One region of the Streptomyces thermocarboxydovorans genome, then DNA from elsewhere that is predicted to be linked to it. Evidence: riboswitches for the same ligand, from Rfam matches in the RefSeq annotation. Region 1 holds a riboswitch; each other region holds the start of a gene.
The links. A riboswitch is a leader RNA that binds a small molecule or an ion and turns the genes downstream of it on or off. The one in region 1 is predicted to bind cobalamin.
Positions count from the first base shown of each region.

Region 2: it holds a riboswitch for cobalamin, as region 1 does, so the genes downstream of both, ABD198_RS04755 (energy-coupling factor ABC transporter permease) here and ABD198_RS25870 (SCO2321 family membrane protein) in region 1, are expected to answer to the same signal.
Region 3: it holds a riboswitch for cobalamin, as region 1 does, so the genes downstream of both, ABD198_RS07045 (cobalamin biosynthesis protein) here and ABD198_RS25870 (SCO2321 family membrane protein) in region 1, are expected to answer to the same signal.
Region 4: it holds a riboswitch for cobalamin, as region 1 does, so the genes downstream of both, ABD198_RS11245 (ribonucleoside-diphosphate reductase subunit alpha) here and ABD198_RS25870 (SCO2321 family membrane protein) in region 1, are expected to answer to the same signal.

Region 1 is NZ_BAAAGU010000066.1:17,559-21,838, forward strand. It holds gene ABD198_RS25865 (SCO2322 family protein) at 305-994, opposite strand; gene ABD198_RS25870 (SCO2321 family membrane protein) at 991-2,217, opposite strand; cobalamin riboswitch at 2,338-2,476, opposite strand; gene ABD198_RS25875 (MBL fold metallo-hydrolase) at 2,609-3,577, opposite strand; gene ABD198_RS25880 (TetR family transcriptional regulator) at 3,466-4,092, opposite strand.
Region 2 is NZ_BAAAGU010000007.1:66,457-70,736, reverse strand. It holds gene cbiQ (cobalt ECF transporter T component CbiQ) at 1-231, opposite strand, end outside; gene ABD198_RS04760 (energy-coupling factor ABC transporter substrate-binding protein) at 236-619, opposite strand; gene ABD198_RS04755 (energy-coupling factor ABC transporter permease) at 616-1,323, opposite strand; cobalamin riboswitch at 1,354-1,534, opposite strand; partial or broken gene ABD198_RS04750 (beta-ketoacyl synthase N-terminal-like domain-containing protein) at 1,568-1,864, shown strand; gene ABD198_RS04745 (hypothetical protein) at 2,267-3,004, opposite strand; gene ABD198_RS04740 (hypothetical protein) at 3,167-3,538, opposite strand; gene ABD198_RS04735 (DUF1330 domain-containing protein) at 4,007-4,280, opposite strand, start outside.
Region 3 is NZ_BAAAGU010000011.1:1,394-5,673, reverse strand. It holds gene ABD198_RS07050 (cobyric acid synthase) at 1-762, opposite strand, end outside; gene ABD198_RS07045 (cobalamin biosynthesis protein) at 759-1,700, opposite strand; cobalamin riboswitch at 1,834-1,973, opposite strand; gene ABD198_RS07040 (hypothetical protein) at 2,101-2,325, opposite strand; gene ABD198_RS07035 (inorganic phosphate transporter) at 2,371-3,648, opposite strand; gene ABD198_RS07030 (lysozyme) at 3,826-4,280, opposite strand, start outside.
Region 4 is NZ_BAAAGU010000019.1:35,153-39,432, reverse strand. It holds gene mctP (monocarboxylate uptake permease MctP) at 1-700, shown strand, start outside; gene ABD198_RS11250 (GNAT family N-acetyltransferase) at 837-1,340, shown strand; cobalamin riboswitch at 1,393-1,530, shown strand; gene ABD198_RS11245 (ribonucleoside-diphosphate reductase subunit alpha) at 1,653-4,025, shown strand; gene ABD198_RS11240 (ribonucleotide-diphosphate reductase subunit beta) at 4,088-4,280, shown strand, end outside.

The DNA.
Region 1 (4,280 bases):
TGCCGGGCCGGTCCCTGTGTCCGCCTGCGCCGGGCCCGTCTCTGTGTCGGCCTGTGCCGGGTCGGTCTCTGTGTCGGCCTGTGCCGGGCCGGTCCCTGTGTCCGCCTGCGCCGGGCCCGTCTCCGCGTCCGCCCGTGCCGGGGCCGTCCCTGTGTCCGCTTGCGCCGGGCCGGTCCCCGCCTCCGCCCGCGCCGGACCGGTCCCCGCGCTCTCACCGGGGGACTTGACCGGCTCGCCGCTCGCGGAGGTGCCCCGGAGGCCCTCGCGGCGTCCGGCGAGGGGCGAGGGCCCGCCGCGGGGCGTGCTATCGGCCATGCCTGCGTCGGGCCTGCCAGAGGGCGGCACCGGCCAGCAGCACCACGACCGCGGCGCCGCCGATCAGCCCCAGCGAAGGCCCGCCGTCCGAGGCGGACTTCTCCTTCTCCCCGGACTGCTCCGGGGACTGCTCCCGGGCAAGCTCCTCGTCCGCCGTGGCGTTGTCCGGAGCCTTGCCGGACACCTGCTCCCCGCAGCCCTTCGCCGGGTAGCCGGCGATCGCGCACAGCATCGCCTTGGCGTCGTAGCGCAGGGGTTCGGCGACGGCCGCCAGCGCGTCGGAGGTCGTCGCGTCCTCGGGGACCCGGGCGCAGGCCGTGCGGTTGGCGGGCGGACGCTCGCCCGACGGGGCGTCGGCCCGCGTGCCGAAGTCGAGGACCAGGGCCACGCGCTTGGTGCCGTCCTTCGGCGGGGTCTTGGCGCAGATGGTGCCGAAGTCGGCGGTGCCGCGCGGCTTCGCCGCGTCGCCGGAGTCCTCGCTGACGGAGAAGCGGAAGCCCTGGACATCGCCGTCGTAGGGGCGGGCGGTGGACGGGCCCTGGGTGGCGTACGTCCACTGCTCGCCCTCGCGCTCCCAGAACGACCAGTAGCGGTACCCGGCGGCCTGCGCCTGACCGGCTCCCGCCAGCACCGGCAGGAGAAGCGCGGCCAGGAACAGCACGAGCGTTCTGCGGATCACGGCTGCTGCCTCTTCCTGCGGCCGCTGAACAGGAAGCCGATGCCGACAACGGCGACCAGGCACACGCCGACGTACCACCAGACGCCGAAGCCGGAGTCCGAGCCGGATTCCGCGTCGGAGGCGGCGGCCTTCTGCTTCCCCTTCTCGTTCTCCTTCTCGGCGGCGGGGCCGGTCGCGGCCAGCTTCTTCACCAGGTCCGTCCCGCCGAAGGCGCGCGGGTCGGCGCCGGTGGCGTGGGCGGCGAGGATCAGCTGGGCGTAGGCGGCGGGGCCGCTCTGCGCCGCCCAGCCGGCGGCGTTCTTCTCCAGCCAGGCCAGGGACTTCTTCGCCGGCTCCATCGCGCCCAGCGCGGCGAGGGCGACCACCGCGTCCGCGGTGTTGCCGTGGTCGGGCTGCTCGGAGCCGCCCAGCGAGGAGACCAGATGGCCGTCCTTGGCCAGCTCGTCCTTCAGGTACGCCCCGCCGTTCACCGCGGCCTGCTCGGGACCGCCGGCCTTCTCGCAGGCGGGCTCAGGAGTGCCCTTCTTCGCGGGCTCGACCACCAGGCCCTTGCCGAGCAGGCCGAGCACGCCCGCCGCCGTGGCGTCGGCGTTGGCGATCAGCTTGCCCTTCTTGTCCGGCTGGAAGGCGAACGCGCCCGCCCCGTCGCCCTCGCAGGGCAGCGCCAGCTTCAGCAGGGCGTCGTAGGGGGACTTGCCGCCCTTCGTCACCTCGGCCGGCTTCTCGCCCGTGGCGGCGAGCGCACCGATGACGACGGAGGTGGAGTTGGCGTCGCTCGGGCCGCCCGCGGTGTAGCCCCAGCCGCCGTCCTTGTTCTGTATGGACTTCAGCCAGTCGACGGCCTTGCCGGTCGCCTTGTCGTGCCCGCCGAGCGCGGCCAGGGCCTGGACGGCGGCGGCCGTCTGGTTGGTGTCGACGGGGGTCTTGGCGTCGCAGGCGCGCGAGGTGTCGGCGCGGTACGGGGCGAAGGAGCCGTCGGCGCACTGCTGGCCGGTCAGCCAGTCCACGGCCGCCTTCGGCGGTTTCACGCCGGCCGCGTCCTGGGCGAGCAGCGCCAGCGACTGGCGCCAGACCCCGTCGTACTGCGGGTCGCCGTCGCCGTACAGGGCGGCGGGGAGGGCCTTGGACGGCTCGGGGGACGGGGACGAGTCGGCGGCGGCCGGGGTGGCGGCGCCGATCACGGCGACGGCGGCCAGGACCGCGGCGCAGCGGCGGACGTTCATGATCGGCGGGTGCCTCTCTCCCTTGATGCCGGTGCAGGGGGCGGGCGGCAGGGGAGACCCCGGCGGCTCGGCCCCGTATACCTCGACGGTGCCGTGCTCCGGCGGACTGCCGGGCACGAGAGCCGGTCACGATCCGTGCGGGGCATTCCGGCTGACCGTCCTCCGGGGACGGATCACGGTTGCGGGTCAGCGCCGGAATCGCACCGGCTTCCCCCCGTACGGCGTGAAGCGACGCCGCCACTTTACCCGCACGTGGTCAGGGGGCCGGGTGGGGTGGCTCACCTCACGATCCCGTGCGGTCCGGGTCACACGGCTCGTCTCGCGCGGTCCGGGTCACGCGGCTCGTCCCACACACACTCGGGCCAATGTCGCCAACTCCCGGCATTCCAGGTCATACCGCCGCGTAGGTCACCGGGCCGCTGCCCGGGACCGCCTCCGCCCGGCCGAGCATCACCAGGTGGCGCAGATGGGACTCGGCCTCCGCGACGGCGATGGTGCGGGAGGGGTGCGGGATGTCGTCCCAGGGGCGGTTCCAGGTCATGCGCTCCGCCAGCTGCCAGGGGGTGAGCGGGGTGGCGAGCAGGGCCAGCAGGCCGGTGAGGCGGCTGGCGTGGTGGGCGAGCAGGGCGGCGACGCGGGCGGGGGCGTCGGTGAAGGGGTACTGGTGGGCGGGGAGGATCTCGGCGGGGGTGAGACGGGAGACGCGTTCCAGGGAGTCGAGGTAGTCGCCGAGGGGATCGGTCGGGGTGGTGTCGTCGGGGTCCTCGTAGAGGCCGATGTGCGGGGTGATGCCGGGCAGCAGATGGTCGCCGGAGAAGAGGCGGCCGTTGCCCGGGAGCCGGGCCGGGTGCTCCTCCTCCAGGTGCAGGCAGACGTGACCGGGGGTGTGGCCCGGCGTCCACACGGCGCGCAGCCGGCGGCCCGGCAGGTCGAGCAGTTCGCCGGGGACGATCTCGCGGTCGGGGAGCGCGGGGGAGAGGGCGGGGAGGGTGCCGCGGGCCAGGGCCGCGCGCAGCGGCGCCAGATGGCTCTCGGGGGCGCCGGCGGCGGCGAGCCGGTCGGCCATGTAGGCGAGCCAGCGCTCGTTTGGCCGCCGCCCGCGGGTCGTCCGACTGCGGGCCGTTCCCTCGCGGGCGCCCACGCGCCGTTCGGTTGCGTGCCGTCCGTCTGTGCGCCGTCGGGGCCGCCGCCCACGCGCCGCCCGTGCGCCGTCGGGCTGCGTACCGTCCGGCCGCCGCCCGGCGCCCGCTACCGTCGCTCGTCCGGCAGGTCGATCAGGCGGCACACCGTCTCGATGTCGATCTTGACCTGGGCAATGGAGGCACGCCCCGACAGCCAGGTGATCAGCGCCGAGTGCCAGGTGTGCTCGATCACGCGGACCGCGGACAGCTGGTCGGGCGTGGGGTCCTCCTCCAGGCCCATCGCGTCCAGGATGATCGCCGTGGTCTGCCGGGAGACCTGGTCGACCTCCGGGCTCACACTGCGGTCGGCGAAGGTCAGCGCGCGCACCATCGCATCCGCCAGATGCGGCTCGCGCTGCAGCGCCCGGAACGCCCGCATCAGCGTCTCCGCCACCCGCTCGGCCGCCGTCTCACCGGCCGGCGGCTTCTTCCGCAGCGTGCCGTGCATGTGCTCCAGCTGGTCCTGCATGGTGGCCACCAGCAGATGGATCTTGGACGGGAAGTAGCGGTACAGGGTGCCGAGGGCCACCTGGGAGGACTCCGCCACCTCCCGCATCTGCACCGCGTCGAACCCGCCCCGGCTGGCCAGTTGCGCGGTCGCGTGCAGGATGCGGCGCCGGCGTGCCTCCTGCCGCTCGGTGAGCGGCGAGGCCGGAGAGGTACGTGCGGTGCCGGCTTCCGACTTGATCACTATGTCCACCTTGCCCGTCCTGCCTGCTGTGCCCGTCTTGCCCTGGCCGGTCCCCGCGGGCGCGGGCCCGCTTCGTGACCCTCGGTGAGGGTGAGTGATCGGACAGCATGGCACGCCGTCCGCCGTGGCGTGAATCACCTGATCCACTGCTCACAGCACCCCTACCTGCCGGTAGATTCGAGTTCTCTGAA
Region 2 (4,280 bases), on a different contig from region 1:
CCCGGTGACACAGAAGCCCAGCGGCACCCGCCAGGCGCGCCACAGCCGCCGCGCCGGCACGCCCGCCGGCCCCAGCAGCCCGACGAGCGCGGCCGCGATCACCAGCGCCGCGCCCGGCCACGGCGGCAGCGAGATCGCCAGCACCGTCAGGCCAAGACCGAGCACCGCCTTGTCCACGGGATGCCGGCGGCGCCAGCGACTGCTGTGCGCCGCCGCGTCGATCGACAGCACCCGGTCAGCTCCGCGGCCGGGACGCGGTCTCGTCGCCGCCGCCCCCGTCGCCCGCGGGCTCGTGCTCCGGTTCGGTGCGGACCAGCGCCCTGGCCTCGCCCTGGCGGCGGCCCCGCCGCAGACCGAAGTAGTAGGCGAGGACCCCGGCGCCGATCGCGGCCTGCAGGGCGAACAGGGCCGACTCGATCTCGGCGGACGGAGGCTCGTACAGCGGGGAGAACCACGGCTCGTAGTCGGGGTCCAGCTCGGTGATCGCGGTCTCCGCCTCCCCGTCCGCCCCGGCGAACGGCTCCTCCTTGTGGTCGCCGAGCCCGAGCACCAGCGGCAGCACGGCGAGCGCGGCCACCGCGAGCAGCAGCAGAAGGTTGATCCGGGTGCCGCGCTTCACCGGGCCACCGCCTTCCGCTCCGCGGTGCGGGCGGACCCCGCCCCGGCCACCAGCACACCCAGCCGGGTCAGTTCGCCCCTGCTGGACTGCACCAGCATCCGCATCACCAGCACGGTCAGCAGCCCCTCGCTGACCGCCAGCGGGATCTGCGTCACCGCGAAGATGGAGCCGAACTTGCCGAGCGCGCCCAGGAATCCGCTGCCCGGGTCCGGGAAGGCCAGCGCCAGCTGCACACTGGTCACGCAGTACGTCGACAGGTCGGCGAGGAACGCGCCGCAGAACACGGCGGCCATCAGCGGCACGTCGTAGCGCCGCAGCAGCCCGTACACGGCGTAACCGGCCCAGGGTCCGACGACCGCCATGGAGAACACGTTGGCGCCCAGCGTGGTCAGGCCGCCGTGGGCGAGCAGCAGCGACTGGAACAGCAGGGTGATGGTGCCCAGCACCGCCATCACCGGCGGCCGGAACAGGATCGCTCCCAGCCCGGTACCGGTGGGATGGGAGCAACTCCCGGTCACCGAGGGCAGTTTCAGCGCCGACAGAACGAAGGTGAAGGCTCCCGACGCGCCCAGCAGCAGCGTGCTCTCGGGGTGTTCCCTCACTTCACGGATGAGCGACCGGGCTCCGTGGATCACGAACGGCGCCGCTGCGACGCCCCAGGCGACCGCGTGCGCCGGTGGCAGAAAACCCTCGGCTATGTGCATGGCTCAGCAGACCCTCTCCAGCACCTCGTGGATGGTTGACGTGCCTTGGCCGGTCTCCTGGCTGACGGGTACCACCGCCCGTGCTCCGCCTTCCCGGGTCCCAAGACCCAGTGGCTGTCCGTGAGGACCGGAGCCGGACTTCCCGATCACAGTGGCGAGGGCCGCACCGGCATCACACCGGTTTCCCGTCACCAAGGCGTGGTGACAGTAGTTCGCGTCACGGCCCGGTGACAAGCCGCCACCGGGGCGCGTGGAGTTCGCCCGGCAGGGCGGGCTGGCCGCCGACGGCCGCTGCAAGGCGTTCTCCGACGACGCCGACGGCACCGGCTGGTCCGAGCGCGTCGGCGTGCTGGTGCTGCAGCGGCTGTCCGACGCCCGCCGCGAGGGACGCCGGGTGCTGGCCGTGCCGCGCGGCAGCGCCGTCAACCAGGACGGCGAGAGCAACGGCCTCACCGCACCCAACGGCCCCTCCCAGGAACGCGTCATCCGCCACGCCCTCGCCTCCGCCGGGCTCACCCCGGCCGAGGCCGACGCGGTCGATACGGCGACGCCGGAGCGGCCTTCACCCTCTTCATCTCGGTGCTCGGCACCAGCATGGTGCAGCTGTACGGCAGCGAGGAGCTGAAGGCGCGCTATCTGAACCCCATGGCCGCCGGGGGCACGTTCTGCGCCACCCTGGGGAGCGAACGGGCCGCCGGCATCGAACTCGGCCGCATCGAGTCCGTGGTGTCCGAGGAGGGCGGCGAACTGGTCTCACCGGGGAGAAGTCGCCCGGGGGTGCTCAGAGGACGCCCAGGGAGGCGCACTCGGGGTCCGGGATCCACCAGCGGGCGACGTGCCCGTCCTGCCCCGGCACGGCGGGCGAGACTGAAAAGGTCCCGGCGAGTGCAGGAAGCGCCGTCGCACCGCTGCCGCGTCCGTGACAGGTTGCTGCCGCCGCCCGTCAGGCGCAGCCGTGGCGCCAGTTCCAGCCGGCGAAGGTGTGCCGCGCCTCCACGTCGAAGCGGCATGAGGCGGTGCCGTCGGCGGCGAGGTCCACGTAGGAGTGGTGGGTGTTGGCGTACCAGGAGCCGGTCGGGTCGAAGATGCCCCGGTAGCCGAAGTCCGCGTGCGCCTCGGTGCGGGAGACCGCGCAGTCGGCGCTGCAGTCGGTGTCGCTGCGGGCCGAGACCAGCGACCAGCCGGCGTTCCACGGCTCGCGGTTGAACTGCTGGGTGGCCCCGGTCGAAGCGGCCGCGACCCGGCTGCCGCCGGTGGTCCACTCGGAGGCCGTGTACAGGCCGGTCATCCGGATGTTGCAGCAGTCGTACATCTCGTTCCAGCTCGACACCCGGTGAGTGCCGTCCGCCTTCGTGCCGGACGCCGCCTTCGTGCCGGACGCCGCCGTCGCGCCGGACGCTGCCTTCTTCGTGCCGGACGCCGCCGCCATGGTCCGGGCCGCCGCGCCCTCGGCCTTGCCGGCCGGCACCATCCGCACCGTGCCGTACCGGGCCGTGCAGTCCGCGCCGATCGACACCTCCCGCTCCACCGCCATCCCCGCGGGCGGCACCGGCAGCGAGCCCGTCAGCCGCAGCGTGCCGCAGGACCGCTCGGTGGGCCGTGCCTCGTCGCCGCCGGCCGCCCGTGCGGCGGGCGCCATGACGGTGAGCACGGCGGCGGCGAGCATCGTGCCGAGAGCCATTCGGATACGCAATTCCCGTTCCTTTCAGAAAAGTTCGACGCGGACCATTCCGGAAGGAAACGTAACCTCGCGCCCGCGATTGCGGGGCGGTCGCCCGGAATGTGGCAGAAAGCTGACGGTCTGCGTTCCCCGCGGGAGGACCCGCCGTGCAGCACCTTCATGTCAGCGCAGTTGAGGCGCTCCGGGACCGGTACGGACAGTGGTGATCCGAATGTGCGCATCCGCCACCCCTCCCGTGTCGGAAGGGTTTCCGATGAGCGTGCGGCAGCTGAGCGGGACCACGGCGGACATCCGGGCGAAATCCGGGAGACCAGCGGCCTGCTCGACCGGATCCCCCTGCACGACGCCGAACTGGAACGCCGGTTGCGGGAATCCCTGGAACGCGTGGAGAAACGGCTTCTCGCCGTGGCCCAGGACGGTGCTGATCCGGCAAGGGAGCCGGTGATGACCCTGCACGAGTGGATCGCCGAGCTCGACCGCATCCGCCGCGACGTTCTCGCCGGCCCGGGCGAGAAGGCGACGGCGGCGCAGCACGCCAAGGGGAAGCTGACGGCGCGGGAGCGCATCGAGCGGGATCGATCACCTGCACCGGCGGCGTCGGCAAGACCGCCCTCGCCGTCCACTGGGCCCACCAGGTGCACGCCCGCTTTCCCGACGGGCAGCTCTTCGCCGACACGGCTACGACGAGGAGCAGGCCCCGCGCAAGCCGAGCGCCGTCCTCCACCGCTTCCTGCGCGCCCCCGGCGTGCCGGGCCCGCAGATCTCCGCCGACCAGGTGGAACGCACCGCCCTGTTCCGCAGCGTGCCGGACGGCCGGCGGGTGCTGAACGTCCTCGACAACGCCCGCTCGTTCTCCCAGATCCGCCCGCTGCTGCCGGGCACCCCCCGCTGCTGCGTCCTGGTCACCAGCCGCGGCAGCATGGGCGGGCAGCGGCATGGCCGGCGACTACGCCCTCGTGCCCCTCCAGCTCGGCGACCGGGACCGCCTCACCCGGTGTCGTCTCACCCGACGTCGAGGCTCTCCCGCACGGCCTGGGCCGTGACCTTCGGGTCGTAGTCCTCGGGGACGCCCTCGACCAGGACGATGTCGGCCTCGCTGTGCCGGGTGCGCAGCGGGGCGATCTCCCGGTAGGCGGGGGAGCTCCACCACGCCCGCGCCTCGGCGATCCCCGGAAAGGCGATCATCACGACATTCCCGGGCCAGTCCCCCTCCACCACCTCGTGCTGCCTGCCGTGCACCAGGAAACGACCGCCGTACGGCTCGAAGGTGCCCTGG
Region 3 (4,280 bases), on a different contig from region 1:
GGCCACCTGCGACTCGCGCACCGCGCCGCGCAGCGAGACCCGCAGCCCGTCCTCCTCGTCGATGCCGAGCCCGTGCCGGAACGGCAGCACCCCGTAGGTGCGCCGCCCGGTGAGGCCGTGCAGCATGTCGAGGCCCGGCTGAAGCAGCGACACGTCGCCGCGGAACTTGTTCACCAGGAAGCCGGCGACCAGCTTCTGGTCCTCGCGGGAGAGCAGGGCGACGGTGCCGAAGAAGGAGGCGAAGACACCGCCGCGGTCGATGTCGCCGACGACCAGCACGGGGAGCCGCGCGCCCCGCGCGATCCCCATGTTCACGATGTCGGTCCGGCGCAGATTGATCTCCGCCGGGCTGCCCGCCCCCTCACAGATCACCGCGTCATACGTGCCCCGCAACTGCGCAAGGCAGTCCAGCACGGTGCCCAGCAGCCGCTGTTGGCGTCCGCCGTGGTAGCCGCGTGCGCTCAGCTCGCCGACCGGTTTGCCGAGCAGCACCACCTGGCTGCTCTGCTCCCCGCCGGGCTTGAGCAGCACCGGGTTCATCAGCGCCGTGGGCTCCAGCCGGCAGGCCTGCGCCTGCATGGCCTGCGCCCGGCCGATCTCGGCGCCCTCCCGGGTCACGAACGAGTTCAGCGACATGTTCTGCGCCTTGAACGGCGCCACCTTGACGCCCTGACGGACCAGCCAGCGGCAGATGCCGGCGGTCACCACGCTCTTGCCGGCGTCCGAGGTGGTCCCGGCGACCAGCAGCCCCCCACCGTTCATGCGCCCCGTCCCTTCATGAGCCTGCGCGCCACGGCGCCGGCGCCCAGCGCGAGCCAGCCGACCCTTCGGGAGAGCCGTACCGCCCGTTCGATGTCGGGCACGGTCACCGCGCGCCCCTGCCCGTTGAGCACCGGCCGGTGCTCGATGCGCCCGCCGTAGGACAGCGTGCCGCCGAGCCGCACACCCAGCGCGCCCGCGAACGAGGCTTCCACGGGGCCCGCGTTGGGGCTCGGGTGCTTGGCGGCGTCCGCCCGCCAGGCCCGCACCGCGCCCTTCGGGTCCGGACCGGCGAGCGCGGCCAGGGCGGCGGTCAGCCGCGCCCCCGGCCAGCCCGCCAGGTCGTCAAGGCGGGCCGACGCCCAGCCGTAGCGGCGGTAGCGCGGCGACTTGTGGCCGACCATGGCGTCCAGCGTGTTGACGGCGCGGAAGCCGAGCAGCCCCGGCACCCCGCCGACGGCACCCCACACCAGGGCGCCGACCACCGCGTCGGAGGTGTTCTCGGCGACGGACTCCACCACCGCGCGGGCGATGCCGTCGGCGTCCAGCGCCTGCGGGTCGCGCCCGCACAGATGCGGCAGCCGTGCCCGGGCCGCCTTCACGTCACCGGCCTGAAGGGCACGGGCGATGGCGCGGGCCTCCCGGGCGAGCGAGGTGCCGCCCACCACGGCCCAGGTGGCGACGCCGGTCAGGGCGAGAGAGGCGGCGGGGGAGCGGCGTACGCAGCGGGCGGCCAGGCCGCCCAGGGCGACCGTCCCGCCGACGCAGACGGCGGTGTGCGCGGCGCCCCAGCCGCGATGGTCCCGCCACAGCACACGTTCCACGGCAGCCGCGGCCCGCCCGAAAGCCGCGACCGGATGCCCGCGGCGGGGATCGCCGAGCAGCAGGTCGCCGAGGAAGCCGGCGGCGGAGCCGTACGCGAACACGCGATCGGCACCCATGGGTTCAGCCGGTGACGGATCCGGTGGGAATGCTCCGGGGTGCCCCGGTACGGGGCGGTGCGTCGCTGATCGACCTCAACAGGCAGCCGCGCATGGCGATATATGTCCTCACTCAGGGTGTCCGCGCCCTGGTTCGACGAGACCGGCGGTGAGAGTTCCTGGCTCCCGGGGTTGGTCACCCCGGTGACAGTGGCGGGACCGCGCCGGACTTCCACCGGCTTCCTCTCCTGCCGCCGCACTTGGCTCCGGCAGTCCACCACGCCCCCGGAAGGGCCGTCAACTTGCCGTTGACCTGCGAGGCTGAAGTGTGCTGAGGCCCACAGAGGGGTTCGGGTGGGGGAGCGCGAAAGGGTGGTGCGAGGCATCGCCTCGCACCACCCTCCGGAAACGCTCGCGGGGATCAGGCTGCCATGATCAGATAGATCCCGTAGCCCACCGCCGCCGCGCAGGCGGCGAAGCAGGCGTAGGCACCGGTGAGCGCCAGGGCCGCGGACCGGCCCTGCTCGGCGGCCCGTTCGCGGCGGGACAGGCCGGTGATGCCGAGTGTGAACAGCGCCACCAGTGCCACCGTGACCACGAGGCTGACGCCGAAGACGGAACCGAGGGCCGCCCAGTCGATCTTCATTGCTCTGCTGCTTTCCTTCGTGAGCCCGGGTGAGGGACGGGGCGGTCAGACGGTGGTCTTCGCCGGCGGGTTCGCCGGGTCGGCGGGCGCCGGAGCGGTGGGGGCAGGAGCGGTGGGGGCAGAGACGGTGGCCGTCAGCTCCTCCTCGAGGGCGCCGGTGGGCGGCGGGGTGACGGCGGCGATGGCCTGGGTCACCACGCCGGCCGGCTCCTCGGCCGGGGTCTCGGGGGCGTTGACGTTGGTGTGGTCGACCACCTCGCGCCGGGAGATCTTCCAGATCGCGGCGCTGGAGGCGACCAGGAAGACGGCCACCAGGACGGTGCCCCAGTCGCCGAAGCCGCAGACCCACTCGGCGAGAGCGGCGACGAGCGCGGCGGCGGGCAGCGTCAGACCCCAGGCGACGAACATCCGGGTGGCGGTCGACCAGCGGACCACGCCGCCCTTGCGGCCGAGGCCCGCGCCCATGACCGAGCCGGAGACGGAGTGCGTGGTGGACAGGGAGAAGCCGAGGTGGGAGGAGGCCAGGATGACCGTGGCGGCGCTGGTCTGGGCGGCGAAGCCCTGCTGCGGCTGAAGGTCGGTCAGGCCCTTGCCCATGGTGCGGATGATGCGCCAGCCGCCGAGGTAGGTGCCCAGGGCGATGGCGACGCCCGCGGAGAGGATGACCCACAGCGGCGGGTCGGAGTCGGGGGCGAGGGCGCCGCCGGCGATCAGGGCGAGGGTGATGATGCCCATCGTCTTCTGGGCGTCGTTGGTGCCGTGGGCCAGGGAGACCAGGCCGGCGGAGGCGATCTGCCCGGCCCGGTAGCCCTTCTCGGCGGCCTTGCCGTCGGCCTTCCGGCCGAGGCGGTAGGTCAGCCGGGCGGCGAGCATCGCGGCGATGCCGGCCACCAGCGGGGCGGCGAGCGCCGGGATCAGCACCTTGGTGACCAGCACGCCGCCGTGCACCGCGCCGATTCCGGCGGTGGCGACGGTGGCGCCGATCAGACCGCCCATCAGGGCGTGCGAGGAGCTGGACGGCAGACCGACCAGCCAGGTGAGGAGGTTCCAGAGGATCGCGCCGACCAGGGCGGCGAAGATGACCTCGGGACGGATGCCGGTCTCGTCGACGAGACCCTTGGAGATCGTGTTGGCGACCTCCACCGAGAGAAATGCACCGACAAGGTTGAGGACGGCGGACATGGCCACTGCCGCCTTGGGCCTCATCGCACCGGTCGAAATGGTCGTTGCCATCGCGTTCGCGGTGTCGTGGAAACCGTTCGTGAAATCGAACGCGAGTGCGGTCACCACCACAATCGCGAGGATCAGCGAGAAGCTTTCCATTTACCCAGGCAATCGTTCGAGGTCATTGGCTGGTCGAACGTAGGTAACCAGGGTGAACGGAAGATGAACTGGGAGGGGCACGGCGGTGACCGGAAGGGGCGGCTGTTGTTCCGCCGGACGGCGGGGCCGGACCCGTACGGTACGCCCGGCCCCGCGACGGCGCGGCGAGACGGCCGCTCAGTCCCCCCGTGCCAGTGCCTTCAGCCGGCCGAGCGACCCGTTGAAGTAATTCTGGTCACCCGGAAGAGTGCCGCTGTTGTCGTACTGCCAGAACGTCCACGACGACCAGCCCGCCGGCAGCGCACCCGGCCCCGACCTGCTGTAACGGGCGATCCACAGCGGGTGGTCCCGGCCGAAGGCGGGGCTGTTGCCGGTGCAGGTCCGCCACCAGTGGGTGGTGGTGTAGATCACAGGACGGCGCCCGGTGCGCCGGTGGACCTCGTTGCTGAACGAGCGGATCCAGGCGGTCATCCGGGCCTTGCTCAGCCCGTAGCACTTCTCCTTGCGGTCGTACGGGTTGTACTCGATGTCGAGAGCGGGCGGCAGCGTGCGCCCGTCGGCTCTCCAGGCGCCCCCGTTGCGTACGAACCAGGCCGCCTGGGTCCGGCCCGAGGACCGGTCCGGCAGCGCGA
Region 4 (4,280 bases), on a different contig from region 1:
CATGGCGATCGCGGCCGGGGTGAAGGTGCAGAACGGCCAGCTGGCGATCCCGCAGCTGTTCGAGAACATGTTCCCGGACTGGTTCGCGGGTGTGGCCTTCGCGGCGATCGGCATCGGCGCGCTGGTGCCGGCGGCGATCATGTCGATCGCGGCGGCGAACCTGTTCACCCGCAACATCTACAAGGACTTCATCAAGCCCGACGCCACACCCAAGGACGAGACGCGGGTGTCCAAGCTGGTCTCGCTGCTGGTGAAGGTGGGTGCGCTGGTCTTCGTCCTGACCATGGACAAGACGGTGGCGATCAACTTCCAGCTGCTCGGCGGCATCTGGATCCTGCAGACCTTCCCGGCGCTGGTGGGCGGCCTGTTCACCCGCTGGTTCCACCGGTGGGCGCTGCTGGCCGGCTGGGCGGTCGGCATGATCTACGGCACGGCCGCCGCGTACGGGGTGTCCTCGCCGACGCAGAAGCACTTCGGCGGTTCCGCGGACGAGATCCCGGGCATCGGCGAGATCGGGTACATCGGTCTCACCGCCTTTGTGATCAACGTCCTGGTGACTGTGGTCCTGACCTTCGTGTTCAAGGCGGTCAAGGCGCCCGAGGGCAACGACGAGACCCAGCCGTCGGACTACACGGCGGACGCGGGCGACCCCGGTGTCCAGGTGGAGCTGCCGCCGGCCACCGCGGCCGCCGAGCACTGACGCGCTGACGCTCCGATGCGCTGACGCGCTGACGCACTGATGCGCTGAGCGCGGTTCCCGCGCCGTCGTGGGCCGGGCACGGGCCGCCGGAGAGATCCGGCGGCCCGTTGTCGTACCCGTGCGGCAGACTCGCTCCATGGACATCGTCATCAGGCCGGTGCAGGCCGAGGAGTACGAGGAGCTGGGGGAGATCACCGCCCGGGCCTATCTCGACGACGGGCTGCTGGACTTCGGGGAGAGCGACGCCTACCTGGGCGAGCTGCGGGACGTGGCCAAGCGGGCGGCGGCAGCCGAGGTGCTGGTCGCCGAGGAGCGGGGGCGGCTGCTGGGCGGGGTGACGTTCGTGCCGGACGGAGGGCCGATGGCGGACATCGCCGGGCCGGGCGAGGCCGAGATACGGATGCTCGCGGTGGACCGGGCCGGCCGGGGGCGGGGCGCCGGGGAGGCCCTGGTGCGTGCCTGTGTGGAGCGGGCGCGGGCGCTCGGGTGCGAGCGGATGGTGCTGTCCACGCAGGCGTCGATGCATGCGGCGCACCGCATCTACGAACGGCTCGGGTTCGTCCGCACCCCCGAGCGGGACTGGAATCCGGTCCCGCACCTGGACGACCTCACGCTGCTCACCTATGAACTGACGCTCTGACAGCATCGCGGCACAACATATGGGGGTGCTCGCACCACCCGGCACAAGATGTATGCTCATGCTCGCTGTCGCCGCAGGGGAATCCGGTGCGAATCCGGAACTGTCCCGCAACGGTGTACTCGTGCCTGCCCGCCTCTCGTGTGCGTGCCACGGGCCAAGTCCGAGGACCTGCCGACAGTGCGCCCGGCCGTCCGGTCGGGTGCCCTGACGTCCGGGCCTCGCGGAATGGGCCGGTGGACGCGGCGCCGTGTGCGCTCGTGAGCTGCCTCCTGCCCTCGACGAGGCCCCTGTGCCGAGCGAGGGAGACCCCACGTGACCATCGCGCCAGCCGATCCGGCTTCAGCGATCGACGTGACCGAGGCGGGCGACGGCCCCGGTGCCGCGCTGCTGCGGACCCTGACCGAGCTGACCGCCGACCTGCCCGACGCCGACCCCGGCCGGGTGGCCGCCGCCGCGCTGCGCGGCCGGTCCGCCCGCGCCGACGAGGCTGAGCTGCGGGAGCTGGCCACCGAGGCGGCGGCGGGGCTGATCTCCGAGGACCCCGCCTACTCCCGGCTCGCCGCCCGGCTGCTGACCATCGGCATCCGCGCCGAGGCCGCCTCCCAGGGCGTCACTTCGTTCACCACCTCCGTCGCGACCGGTCACCGCGAGGGCCTCATCGCGGACCGGACCGCCGCGTTCGTCCGGCGGCACGCCGAGCGCCTGGACGCGCTGATCGACACCGGCGCCGACGACCGCTTCGGCTACTTCGGCCTGCGCACCCTGCACAGCCGCTATCTGCTGCGGCACCCGATCACCCGCAAGGTGATCGAGACGCCCCAGCACTTCCTGCTGCGGGTGGCCGCCGGTCTCGCCGAGGACGACACCGTCCGCGCGCTGGAGGAGGTCGCGGCGCTGTACCGGCTGATGAGCCGGCTGGACTATCTGCCCTCCTCCCCCACGCTGTTCAACTCCGGCACCCGTCACCCGCAGATGTCCTCCTGCTATCTGCTGGACTCCCCCAAGGACGAGCTGGACTCCATCTACGACCGCTACCACCAGGTGGCCCGCCTCTCGAAGCACGCCGGCGGCATCGGGCTGTCGTACTCCCGCATCCGCTCCCGGGGTTCGCTGATCCGGGGCACCAACGGGCACTCCAACGGCATCGTGCCGTTCCTGAAGACGCTGGACGCCTCGGTGGCCGCGGTGAACCAGGGCGGCCGGCGCAAGGGCGCGGCGGCGGTGTACCTGGAGACCTGGCACTCGGACATCGAGGAGTTCCTGGAACTGCGCGACAACACGGGTGAGGACGCCCGGCGCACGCACAATCTGAACCTGGCGCACTGGGTGCCGGACGAGTTCATGCGGCGGGTCAGCGCCGACGAGCAGTGGTCGCTGTTCTCGCCCTCGGACGTGCCCGAGCTGGTCGACCTGTGGGGCGAGGAGTTCGACGCGGCCTACCGCAGGGCGGAGGCGGCGGGCCTGGCGAGGAAGACCCTGCCCGCGCGTGAGCTGTACGGGCGGATGATGCGCACCCTGGCGCAGACCGGCAACGGCTGGATGACCTTCAAGGACGCCGCCAACCGCACCGCCAACCAGACCGCCGAGCCCGGCCAGGTGATCCACTCCTCCAACCTCTGCACGGAGATCCTGGAGGTCACCGGCGACGGCGAGACGGCGGTGTGCAACCTGGGGTCGGTCAATCTCGGCGCGTTCGCCGACCCGGCGGCCGGGGACATCGACTGGCAGCGGCTGGACGAGACCGTGCGCACGGCCGTGACCTTCCTCGACCGGGTCGTCGACATCAACTTCTACCCGACCGAGCAGGCGGCGCGCTCCAACGCCAAGTGGCGGCCGGTGGGCCTCGGCGCGATGGGGCTGCAGGACGTCTTCTTCAAGCTGCGCCTGCCCTTCGACTCCCCCGAGGCGAAGGCGCTGTCCACGAAGATCGCCGAGCGGATCATGCTCGCCGCCTACGAGGCCTCCGCCGGCCTGGCCGAGCGCAACGGGCCGCTGCCCGCCTGGGGGAAGACCCGCACGGCCCGGGGTGTGCTGCATCCCGACCACTACGACGTCGAGTTCGCCTGGCCGGAACGCTGGGCGGCGCTGCGGGAGCGGATCGCCTCCACCGGCCTGCGCAACTCGCTGCTGCTGGCGATCGCGCCGACCGCCACCATCGCCTCCATCGCGGGCGTCTACGAGTGCATCGAGCCGCAGGTGTCCAACCTGTTCAAGCGCGAGACGCTCTCCGGTGAGTTCCTGCAGGTCAACTCCTACCTGGTCGAGGATCTGAAGCGGCTCGGGGTGTGGGACGCGCGCACCCGGGAGGCGCTGCGCGAGGCGAACGGCTCGGTGCAGGGCTTCGAGTGGATCCCCGAGGACGTGCGGCGGCTGTACCGCACGGCCTGGGAGATCCCGCAGCGCGGTCTGATCGACATGGCCGCCGCCCGCACCCCGTTCCTGGACCAGTCCCAGTCCCTGAACCTGTTCATGGAGACGCCGACCATCGGCAAGCTCTCCTCGATGTACGCGTACGCCTGGAAATCGGGCCTGAAGACGACGTACTACCTGCGTTCGCGCCCGGCGACCCGGATCGCGCGCGCGGCCCGCGCGCAGCAGCCCACCGTCCCCGCGCAGCCCACCGCCGATCCCGAGGCGGTCGCCTGCTCCCTGGAGAACCCCGAGTCCTGCGAGGCATGCCAGTGACCACCAGCACCACCCGTCCCCAGAACCTGCTCGACCCCGGCTTCGAGCTGACGCTGCGGCCGATGCGGTACCCCGACTTCTACGAGCGATACCGGGACGCCATCAAGAACACCTGGACCGTGGAGGAGGTCGACCTCCACTCCGACGTGGCCGACCTCGCCAAGCTCAGCCCGGCCGAGCAGCATCTGATCGGCAGGCTGGTGGCGTTCTTCGCCACCGGCGACTCGATCGTGGCGAACAACCTGGTGCTGACGC